One region of the Actinotalea fermentans genome, then DNA from elsewhere that is predicted to be linked to it. Evidence: riboswitches for the same ligand, from Rfam matches in the RefSeq annotation. Region 1 holds a riboswitch; each other region holds the start of a gene.
The links. Region 1 has a riboswitch for cyclic di-AMP ahead of AFE02nite_RS10145 (C40 family peptidase). Riboswitches for the same ligand answer to the same signal wherever they lie in the genome.

Region 1 (3,664 bases):
CTGGAGTCCTCGCAGAGCTTTGCCCGCCAGGCCAGCGCCCGCCGTGACCGCGCCGACGACGCCGCGACCTCGCTGTTCGCCGCCCTCGCCGACGAGCGGCGCACCCGCATCGTCCTGGTGGCCCTGCCCGAAGCGACGCCGGTGCACGAGGCGCTGGCCCTGCAGGACGACCTCGCCCGCTCAGGCCTGCGGCCGTGGACCTGGGTCGCCAACTCCTCCCTCGCCGCCGCGTCGCCCACCGACCCCGTGCTGCGCGCCCGGGCCGCCGACGAGGCCCGCTGGCTCCTGGAGATGACCGTCGCGAGCCCCCGGCGCCCCGTCGTGGTGCCCTGGCAGGGCGAAGTCCCCACCGGCGCCGACGCCCTACGGCGCCTCACCCCCTGAGGTGCGCCTGGTCACCCGGTGACGCGGATGAAGATCGGGTTCGTCTGCCACATCTCCCGGAACTGGACGCTCTTCCCGGGCCTCGGGGAGTCGATCATCATGTTGTCTCCCGCGTAGATCCCCACGTGCCCGGGGCTCCACACCAGGTCGCCGGGCTGTGCCTGATCCCGCGGGACCTCTACGCCGTCGTACCGCTGATCCCCTGACACGCGCGACAACGTGATCCCGAGCTGCGCGTAGACGTACGCCGTGAACCCGGAGCAGTCGAAGCCGTCGGGAGTGGTCCCGCCGTAGACGTAGGCAACGCCGACGTACCTCGCGGCGATCTCGATGACGGCGCTCCCTGCCGCCGATGCCGGGATCGCTCCGCCGGACGGCGCCTGTGCGCGCACCTCGGAGCGGGAAGCAGCCGGCGGGCGCGGTGCGACCGGCTCGGGCTTCGGGTTGGCGGTGACGGTGAGCGCCGGCGCCTCGAACGTCCACGGCTGGGCCTCGGTCGGGACGGAGACGGCCACCGACGTCGCCAGTGCCGAACGAGCCTGCGCGGTGAGCTGGGCGACGTCGACCGACTGCACGCCCTCGACCGGGTGGTCGGCGGGAACGGCGGCAGTCGCGGGTGCGGCGACGGACATGATGAGGCCGGACGACGCCAGGGCGACGCCGTAGCGGCGTCCCGCAGCTGTCGCCCGGACGACGAGCGTGCGTGCCGCGTCGTCCAGGGCCGTCTGGGGGCGGGATGCGGCCCGGTGGCGCGCACGAGGGGTCGGCTCAGACACGTGGTGCCTCCTGCCGCCTGCGAGGTGAGCTGTCGGGTTCGGGTGGGAGAACACCCGGCCGGGCCCGCATGGGACGCCGGCTTCACCCCGAGGACGCTGGTGCGCCCGAGGATGGGTCCCCCGCTCCTGCCGCCTCGTGGTCGTGGGCCGGGGCGGGCGGCAGGACTCGGCGTACCGCCTCGGCGCCCCACCGAGCGGCGGGGCTGGACCACGGTAAGCAGAGGCACCGCCCCCAGCGGAAGCCCCGGAGCGGTTCCTTGAGCGAACCTTCATGAAACGTGACGCCAGTTCTCAGCCTTGGCGCCCGAGAGTCGAGACCACGCAAAGCTCGTCCTCGGAGGCACCGTGCGACCCGTCCTCTTCAGCATCCTCGGCTTCGACGTCCAGACCTACGGCGTCAGCAAGGTGCTCGCCGCAGTGATCGGGGGACTCCTCCTCGCTTGGGCATTCGAGCAGCGGAACCTGCCGCGCGACTCGGCGTACTCCCTGGCGATGTGGGCGACCGTGTGGGGGTTCGTGGGCGGCAAGATCTACTACCTGCTCGAGCAGGCGCCGAACATCACGATGCACCACCTCGGCGGGATGGGCTTCACCTGGTACGGGGGGCTCATCGGTGGGGTCGCCGCCGCACTCGTGATCGTTCGCAGGCACGGGCTCCCACTGGCGCAGGTTGCCGGCGCGATGGCGGCTCCCCTGAGCGCGGCCTACGCCGTCGGACGCCTCGGCTGCCTCATCTCGGGCGACGGAACGTACGGCAGGCCGACCGACCTGCCGTGGGGCATGGCGTTCCCGAGCGGCGTGGTCGCGACCGACGTCCCCGTCCATCCCACGCCCCTCTACGAGGCGATCGCTGCGGCCCTGCTCGCGGTCGTGCTCTGGCAGTACTGGCGCCGCGCCGACCCCACCCGGACGTTCGCCCTCTACCTCCTGGGCAGCGGCCTCTCCCGGTTCGTCGTCGAGTTCCTGCGCATCAACGACCCGGTGCTGCTCGGCCTGACCCAGCCGCAGCTGTGGGCGGTGGCGAGCATGCTCGCCGGAGTCGGTCTCTGGGCCGCCGCCGGCCGTCGGCCGGCGACCGAGAGCGCACCGACGACGCCTCGCGAGACCGCCGAGGTCCTCTCGCGGTGATCACATCGCGCCGATGCGTCCCGCTCGGGATCGCGGTCGCCCTAGTCGCCGGCCTTGCGCTGGTCGGCCCTGCATCGGCGGACGAGTACGACGATCGTCGCGCTCAGGCCGAGGCGGAGCAGGACGCTGTGACCGACGCTCTGGGCGACATCGACGAGCTGCTCGAGGACACGGATGCAGCGCTCGTCCAGGCCTTCGCCGAGCTGACGGCGATCGAGGCTCAGCTCCCCGAGGCGCAGGCCGCCTACGAGCGCGCGGCCGGAGAGCTCGCCCGACTGACCGCCGAGTCAGCGATCCTCCAGCAGCGGCTGGACGCCGCCGGGGCCGAGGAGCGCCGCGTCGCGGATGCCCTCGAGGCCAACGCTGCGCGGACCGCCGAGGTTCGCGCAGCGCTCGGGGAGACGGCGCGGCAGGCCTACCGAGGAGAGCTGTCGCTCACTCCCGTCCGCGTCGTGGTCGAGGCCGACTCGCGATCCGACTTCCTCGCGCGCGCCGAGGCGGCGAAGCTCGCGGGCCGCCTTCAGTCGACCGCCCTTCGCGAAGCGGAGCAGCTAGCGGCCGTGGAGCGGAACCAAGGTCGCCGGCTGGCGGCGGTGCGTGCCGAGATCGCCGACCTCGACGCCGCGATGGACGTGCTCGTCGAGCGGGCTGCGGAAGAGGCTGCGCGGGCGGAAGAGAGGCGCGTCGAGCTGGAACGGCTCCTCGTCGACCAACGCACCCGCGCTGACGCGATCGAGGCTCAACGCGACGCCCAGCTGGCCCGCAAGGCCCAGTACGAAGCGCAGCAGGCAGCACTCGCGGCCGAGATCGCTGCAGTTCTCCGGGAGCAGGCGGCCAACCGCCCCCCGGCGGCCCCGCCGAGCACGCCCTCGTCCGGATGGCCTGCCAGTGGAGGCATGCTGGGCCCGCCGGTTCCGTCGGACCCTCCGGTCATCACCTCTCCGTACGGTTGGCGGATCCACCCCATCTACGGCTACCGCAAGCTGCACGCGGGGACCGACTTTCGTGCCTATTGCGGCAACCCGATCATCGCCGCCGAGTCCGGGACGGTGCAGTGGGCCAAGCCGATGGGCGGCTTCGGCAACCAGGTGATGCTCAACCACGGGTACCGCGACGGCGCGTCGCTCCTGACGAGCTACAACCACCTGTCGAAGTTCGCAGTTCGAAGTGGCGACAGCGTGAGCCGCGGGCAGGTGATCGGTTACTCCGGGACCACGGGGACGTCGACCGCGTGTCATCTGCACTTCGAGGTCTATGTGGACGGGCGAACCGTCGACCCGGAGACCTTCCTCTAGGCACCACGGCGCGCGCGCGACGTGTCGCTCGCGCGTGGCTCCTCCGCGCGGTCATTCGGAGTGGCCGCGTCGGTGGGCGCG
Region 2 (3,664 bases), on a different contig from region 1:
CTGGTGCTGGAGGTCACCAACGCGGACGGCATGCGGCACGACCTCGTGCTCGACTCGGGCGAGCGGACGCCGCTCCTGGCGGAGGGTGAGTCGGCGACCCTAGACCTCGGAGCCGTCGACGCGGCGCGGTCCGGCTGGTGCACGGTGGCCGGCCACCGGGTCGCGGGGATGACGATGAGCGTCGTCGTGACCGGGGCCGCCGCCGAGGCGGACGCGCCGCCGGCGCACGCCACGGACGGCCCCGCGGACCCGGAGGTTGTCGTCCTCGACCCGCTGGCGTCGCCGGGCCCGGACTGGCGCCCGTACGACCCGCACCTGACCCCGCTGCCGGGCGGGACCGAGCACACCCTCCGGCTCGCGGTCACCGACTCCGACGTCGAGGTCGCCCCCGGCGTCCGGCAGACGCTGTGGACCTTCAACGGGACCGCGCCGGGCCCGACCCTGCACGGCCGGGTCGGCGACCTCTTCACGATCACCTTCGTCAACGACGCGAGCACCGGGCACGGCATCGACTTCCACGCGGGGTCGCTGGCGCCGGACGAGCCGATGCGCACGATCGACCCGGGCGAGGAGCTGACCTACCAGTTCGTCGCGCGCGGCTCGGGCGCGTGGCTCTACCACTGCAGCACGATGCCGATGGCGCTGCACATCGCCAACGGGATGTTCGGGGCGGTCGTCATCGACCCGCCGGACCTGCCGCCGGTGGACACCGAGCTGGTGCTGGTCCAGTCCGAGCTGTACCTCGCCGCGCAGGGCGGCAGCGCCGACGAGGCGGCGCTCGCGGCGGAGCGGCCGACCGCGGTCGTCTTCAACGGCTACGCCGACCAGTACGTGCACGCACCCGTGACGGTGGGCGTCGGCGACCGCGTGCGCATCTGGGTGGTCGACGCCGGCCCCCAGCGCGGGACGTCCTTCCACGTCGTCGGCGCCCAGTTCGACACGGTCTTCAAGGAGGGCGCCTACCTGCTGCGTCCGGGGAACGCCGAGCACGGGCTCGCGCAGGCGCTCGACCTCGCCCCCGGGCAGGGGGGGTTCGTGGAGCTCGTGCTCCCCGCGCCGGGCCACTACCCCTTCGTCGACCACGCGATGGTCGACGGCGAGCGGGGTGCCCGCGGGATCCTGGAGGCGGTCCCGTGAGCGTCTGGTCCCTCGTCCGGTTCGTGCACGTCGTCGGCGCGGTGATGTGGCTCGGCGGCCAGCTCACGGTCTCCGCGCTCGTCCTGCCGGTCGCGCGCCGGCGCCTCGACGAGCGCGTCCGGGCGGACCTCATGCGCACCCTGGGCACGCGCCTCGGCATCGCGACGGTCGTGGCGTTCGTGCCGCTGCAGCTCGCCACCGGTGTGCTGCTCGCCGCGCACAAGGGCGTCACCTGGGCGTCGCTGGCCGACCCCGGCTACGGGCGACTGCTGGCGGGCAAGCTCGTCGCGTTCGTCCTCGTCATGCTCGCCGCCGGGCTCCACGGCTGGGCGAACGGCGTCGGGCGGCGCACGCTGGCCCGAGCGCTCGCCGTCGGCTCGCTCGCGGGGTCGTTCGTGGTCGTCCTGCTCGCCACGGCCCTGCCGGCGAGCTGAGTCGGCGCCCGGGCCGCGGGCGCCGCGTCCAACGAGAGGAGGAGCCGTGACCTACGTCATCGGGGCACCGTGCATCGACGTCAAGGACCGTGCCTGCGTGGAGGAGTGCCCCGTCGACTGCATCTACGAGGGCGAGCGCTCCCTGTACATCCACCCCGACGAGTGCGTCGACTGCGGGGCCTGCGAACCGGTGTGCCCGGTCGAGGCGATCTACTACGAGGACGACCTGCCGACGGCGCTGATGCCCTACCTGGCGGACAACGCCGCGTTCTTCGAGCAGACCCTGCCCGGCATGCCCGCGCCGCTCGGGTCTCCGGGCGGCGCGGCGAAGCTCGGCACCGTCCCGTCCGACACGCCGCTCGTGGCCGGTCACGTCGTGCGCTCCGGGCTCGCCGGAGACGTGCACACCGAGTAGCGGGGCCCGGCGCGACGGCCCCGCGTTCGTGAAGGTTCTTCGAAGATGGCCGCCCCAGTTGCCCGATCGGCGGACTCTCGGGTTACCGTGTGCCCACCCCGCCACCGTTGGTGGGGCGTCGAGACGGCACGCCGAGTCCTGCCGCCCGTCTCGTCCCTCCACGTCAGTGCGGCAGGAGCGGGGGACCCAACTTCCGGGCGCGCAAGCGTCCTCGGGGTGAAGCCGGGGTCCTTCTCGAAGGGCCCGGCCGGGTGTTCTCCCACCCGAATCCGACAGCTCACCTCGTAGGCGGCAGGAGAGGTACTGCGTGTCCGAGTCGACCTCGCACGCCCGCCACCGCGCGGCGTGCCGTCCCCGAACGCCCCTGCAGGACGCGGTGCGCACCGCTGCGCGCGTCGCCGTCGCCGGTCGGCGCTACGGCATCGCCGTCGCGTCCTCGGGTCTGGTCATGTCCGTCACCCTGCCGGCGTCCGCCGCCGTGCCGGCCGACCACCCCGCCGACAGCACCCAGACCGTGCCCGGCGGCGCTGCCGCGGCCGTCGACGTCACCCAGCTGACGGCCGAGGCCCGGTCCGCGCTCGCGACGTCGCCGGTCGTCGAGGTGCCGACGGAGGTCGCCGCCTGGACGTTCGAGGCGCCGGCCATCACCGTCACCGCCAACCCGAAGCCGGAGCCCGTCGTCGAGCGGGCCACGTCGACGTCGCGCTCGCAGGCCCGCGCGACGGGCGGCGCGATCCCGGCGTCCGCCGTCGGCAGCGCGGTCATCGAAGTGGCTGCCCGCTACGTCGGAGTGCCGTACGTGTACGGCGGGACGACGCCGGACGGCTTCGACTGCTCGGGCTTCACCTCGTACGTGTACGCCCAGCTCGGCATCACGCTGCCGCGGACGTCGGGCGACCAGCGCTACGCCGGCGTCGAGGTGCCGCGCGACCAGGCCCAGCCCGGGGACCTCGTCTGGAGCCCGGGGCACATCGGCATCTACGCGGGCGACAACATGATGATCGACGCCCCGAGGCCGGGGAAGACGGTCCAGTTCCGCACGATGTGGCAGAGCAACCCGATCTTCATCCGCGTCGGCTGAGCGCCGCCGGCCCGGCCGGTCGCGGGTCGGGTCAGGCCGGCGCGTCCTGCGCGTGCGGCTCGACGTGCACGAGCGTCACGCACCGGGGGAGCGCGGCGGCCATGGCCGCCTCCAGCCGGTCGCTGAGCTCGTGCGCCTCGTGCACCGTCCAGGTGCCGGGGACGGCGATCTCGAGCGCGACCAGGCGCTGCCGGCCGGACTCGACGCTGCGCACCGAGCGGACCTCGACGCCCTCCTCCCGGAACTGCGCGAGGACGCCGTCGACGAGCTCGAGGTCCGCCGCCGGCAGGCGCGCGCTGAGCAGGCCGGCCAGGGACCGGCGCGCGAGCCCGTAGCCCGTCACGAGGATGTTCACGCCGACGGCCAGGGCGACGATCGGGTCCAGCGGCGCCCAGCCGGTCACCGCGACGAGCACCATCCCGACGAGCACGCCCGCAGACGTCCAGACGTCGGTGAGCAGGTGCTTGCCGTCGGCGATCAGGGTGATCGAGCGGTGCCGCGTGCCGACGCGCACCAGCAGCAGGCCGACCGCCAGGTTGATGAGCGACGCCCCGGTGGTGAGCACCAGGCCGATGCCGGCGCGCTCGATCGCGACGG
Region 3 (3,664 bases), on a different contig from region 1:
CCCTTCGCGCGTCTCCCGGAGCAGTCCCCGCGCCGGGAGATCGCTCAGGCCACCGACTCCAGGTACTGGTGCCACGACGGATGGGGGCGCACGGTCGCGGCCAGCAGCGCCGACCCTCCGCGGGGCGCCGTCGGCGTCACGAGGAGCTGCCACCCGAGCTCGGACAGCAGCCGGTCCGCCTTGTGGTGGTTGCACCGGGCGCACGCCGCGACGACGTTCGTCCACTCGTGCGGACCGCCGCGCGACCGGGGGTGGATGTGGTCCACCGTGTCCGCCTGCCCCGCGCAGTACCCGCAGCGGAAGCCGTCCCGCTGCAGCACGGTCCGCCGCGTCGGGGGCACCGACGCCCGGAACGGGACGTGCACGTACCGCGTCAGGCAGAGCACCTGCGGCACGGGCAGGGCGAGGGCCGCCGAGTGGAGGTAGCGGCCGTCGGACTCGAGGACCACGGCCTTCCCGCTCAGGATCAGGCTCACGGCCCGGTGCAGGGTCACGATGCACAACGGCTCGCGACTGGCGTTGAGAAGGAGCGACCGGCGTGGGGTCGCGGGATGGTGGTCCTCCGTGGACTGGCTGTCCACCTGGAGGGCCGGGACGTACGTGGATCGCACGGCATGCCTCCCGTCCTGTCGGACCCGGCTGGCTGCAGGGTCCCGTGACGCAAGGTCAGAGTACGCGAGGCTCCTGGGAGCGCCCACGGATATCGGGCGGCGGGGCGGCATCCGGCGGACCACGCGCGGGAGGCGCCCCGGTGGCGACCGGAGATGCGCGAAGGCCCGCGGACACGTGGTCCGCGGGCCTTCGTCGCGACGGCGTCGTCAGCTCAGCCGGTGACCCGAACGAAGATCGGGTTGGACTGCCAGATCCCGCGGAACTGGATCGTCTTGCCGGGGCGCGGGGCGTCGATCTGGAGCCCGTCGCCCGCGTAGATGCCCACGTGACCGGGCGAGACGATGATGTCGCCCGGCTGCGGCTCGGTGACCCGCGTGCCGACGTCGTAGTAGGCGCCGGAGCTGCGCGGCAGGGAGATGCCGAGCTGGCCGTAGACGTAGGACACGAAGCCGGAGCAGTCGAAGCCGTCGGGCGAGGCGCCGCCGGCGACGTACGGGACGCCGACGTAGCGGGCCGCGATCTCGAGGACCGCGTTACCGGCCACCGACTGCGGGATGGCGTTGTTCACCGGGCGAGCGGCGGCGCGCGACGCGGCGGTGGACCGCTGCACCACGGGCTCGGGCTTCGGGTTGGCGGTGACGGTGATGTCGGGGGCGTCGAAGCCCCAGGCCACGGCCTCGGTGGGGACCTGCACCACCGGCGAGGTGGCGAGGGCGGCGCGCGCCTGCTCGGTGAGCGCGGCGACGTCGACGGGGGGAAGGGCGTTGGCGGGGCCCTCAGCGGGCGCGGCCGACGTCGGGATCGCCATCGTGGTGATGGCCAGACCGCTGGTCACGGCGACGGCGGCGGAGCGCCGGCCGACGTTGGCCATCCCAGTCGCGGCAGCGGCTGCGATGTCGTCCAGCGGTGTGAGCGGCCGACACGCTGCGCGGTGCCTGGCTCGGTTGGAGTCCGTCACGCGTACCTCTCCGATGCCTGCGAGGTGAGCTGTCGGGTTCGGGTGGGAGATCACCCGGTCCTGGTCGCTTGCGCTCCCGGGACTTCACCCCAAGGGCATCGGAGGCCGATGCCCGGATTGGTTCCCCCGCTCCTGCCATGCGTGTCGAACGGACCTGCGGGTGGTGGCAGGACTCGGCATCCACCCGAGGGCTCCGAAGAGGAGGGTTCCCCGAAGCGCTTCGCACAGTACCGGAGGCGTTCGGCGAATGTCACGCTCCGGTCACGGTGACGCGGCGCACATGTCACGACACGCCCGCCCACGGGGGCCGGAGCCGAGGGCGCGCCAGGACCTCCAGGGCCTTTGGTCCCAGGCCGACGGGGGCTCGCCCCCGCCTCCGTCACGCCCCGGCGTCCGCCACGAAGACGTGCCGCGCGATCTCCTCGGGCAGATCGATGACCTCGGCGGAACCCACGCCCGCGACGGTCACGTGCGCCGCCGACGGGCGCACCACGACCGCGGCGTCGGGCAGCACGCCCGCCGCGCGCAGCTCGCCGAGCAGGTCCGCGTCGACCTGCACGGGCTCGCCCAGCCGCGCCACGACGGCGGTCGCCTCGCCCACGCCGTCGAGCGAGCGGGCGAACGCGCTGAGGGAGACCACGCCGTCGAGGAAGGCGTTGGCGGGCTCGTGCTCGCCGAGCTCGTCCAGGCCCGGGATCGGGTTGCCGTACGGCGAGCGCTGAGGGTGGTCCAGGAGCTCCAGCAGCCGCTGCTCGACCCGCTCGCTCATCACGTGCTCCCAGCGGCACGCCTCGTCGTGCACGAGCGACCACTCGAGCCCGATGACGTCCGTGAGCAGCCGCTCGGCCAGCCGGTGCTTGCGCATGACGCGCGTGGCCTTGGCCAGGCCGTCGTCGGTGAGCTCGAGGTGGCGGTCGCCGCTGACGACGACCAGGCCGTCGCGCTCCATGCGCGCCACCGTCTGCGAGACCGTCGGGCCGGAGTGGCCCAGGCGCTCGGCGATGCGCGCCCGCAGCGGGACGATGCCCTCCTCGACCAGCTCGTAGACGGTCTTCAGGTACATCTCGGTGGTGTCGATCAGGTCGCCGCTCACGCCCCAAGGTTACGGTGCCGCGGCCCGCCGCCCCGGGACGCGGGCCCGCTGGACGTCCCGCGGGCCCGGGCGGCCCCGCGCCTAGAGTTGGCGCATGATCGACACGACGACCATCGAGATCCCCGCCGACCTGCTCCCCCGCGACGGTCGCTTCGGGTCCGGGCCGTCGAAGATCCGGCCCGAGCAGGTCGAGGCGCTGGCCGCCGCCGGTCGCACGCTCCTCGGCACGTCGCACCGCCAGGCGCCCGTGCGCGCCGTCGTGCGCCGCCTGCGCGAGGGCCTGGCCGAGCTCTTCGCGCTGCCGGAGGGGTACGAGGTGGTCCTCGGCAACGGCGGCTCGACGGCCTTCTGGGACCTCGCCACCTTCAGCCTGGTCCGCGACCGCGCTCAGCTGTGCACCTACGGCGAGTTCGGCACGTCGTTCGCCACCGCGGTGCGCCGCGCGCCGTTCCTGGCCGAGCCCGACGTGCGCACGGCCGACGTCGGCTCGCGCGTGCTCCCGGCCGCGGCGCCGGGGATCGACACCTACTGCTGGCCGCACAACGAGACCTCGACGGGCGTCGTCGCGCCCGTGCGGCGGCCCGAGGGGGCCGACGCCGACGCGCTGGTGCTCGTGGACGCGACGTCGGGCGCGGGCGGCCTCGCGGTCGACGTGCGGGAGACGGACGTCTATTACTTCGCCCCGCAGAAGTCGTTCGCGTCCGACGGCGGCCTGTGGCTCGCCCTGGCCTCGCCGGCCGCCGTGGCGCGGGCCGAGGCGCTCGAGGCCGACGGTCGCTGGGTGCCGCGGTTCCTGTCCTTCGCGACCGCCCTGACGAACTCCCGCCTCGACCAGACGCTGAACACCCCGGCGCTGGCCACCCTGCTGCTCATGGTCGAGCAGGTCGAGTGGATGCTCGCGAACGGCGGCCTCGCGTGGACCGCCGCCCGCACGGCCGAGTCCGCCGCGCACCTGTACGGCTGGGCCGAGGCGCGCGACTGGGCCACCCCGTTCGTGGCGG

Region 2: it holds a riboswitch for cyclic di-AMP, as region 1 does, so the genes downstream of both, AFE02nite_RS15560 (C40 family peptidase) here and AFE02nite_RS10145 (C40 family peptidase) in region 1, are expected to answer to the same signal.
Region 3: it holds a riboswitch for cyclic di-AMP, as region 1 does, so the genes downstream of both, AFE02nite_RS08390 (C40 family peptidase) here and AFE02nite_RS10145 (C40 family peptidase) in region 1, are expected to answer to the same signal.

Annotation. Positions count from the first base shown of each region.
Region 1 is NZ_BJYK01000006.1:16,068-19,731, reverse strand. Features, by position in the region: gene arsA (arsenical pump-driving ATPase) at 1-384, shown strand, start outside; gene AFE02nite_RS10145 (C40 family peptidase) at 396-1,160, opposite strand; cyclic di-AMP (ydaO/yuaA leader) riboswitch at 1,180-1,284, opposite strand; gene AFE02nite_RS10140 (prolipoprotein diacylglyceryl transferase) at 1,506-2,288, shown strand; gene AFE02nite_RS10135 (M23 family metallopeptidase) at 2,285-3,583, shown strand; gene lnt (apolipoprotein N-acyltransferase) at 3,635-3,664, opposite strand, start outside.
Region 2 is NZ_BJYK01000011.1:50,969-54,632, reverse strand. Features, by position in the region: gene AFE02nite_RS15575 (multicopper oxidase domain-containing protein) at 1-1,137, shown strand, start outside; gene AFE02nite_RS15570 (hypothetical protein) at 1,134-1,571, shown strand; gene fdxA (ferredoxin) at 1,618-1,986, shown strand; cyclic di-AMP (ydaO/yuaA leader) riboswitch at 2,108-2,291, shown strand; gene AFE02nite_RS15560 (C40 family peptidase) at 2,294-3,067, shown strand; gene AFE02nite_RS15555 (cation diffusion facilitator family transporter) at 3,099-3,664, opposite strand, start outside.
Region 3 is NZ_BJYK01000004.1:236,861-240,524, forward strand. Features, by position in the region: gene AFE02nite_RS17725 (HNH endonuclease) at 45-476, opposite strand; gene AFE02nite_RS08390 (C40 family peptidase) at 824-1,483, opposite strand; cyclic di-AMP (ydaO/yuaA leader) riboswitch at 1,577-1,749, opposite strand; gene AFE02nite_RS08395 (metal-dependent transcriptional regulator) at 1,950-2,663, opposite strand; gene serC (phosphoserine transaminase) at 2,758-3,664, shown strand, end outside.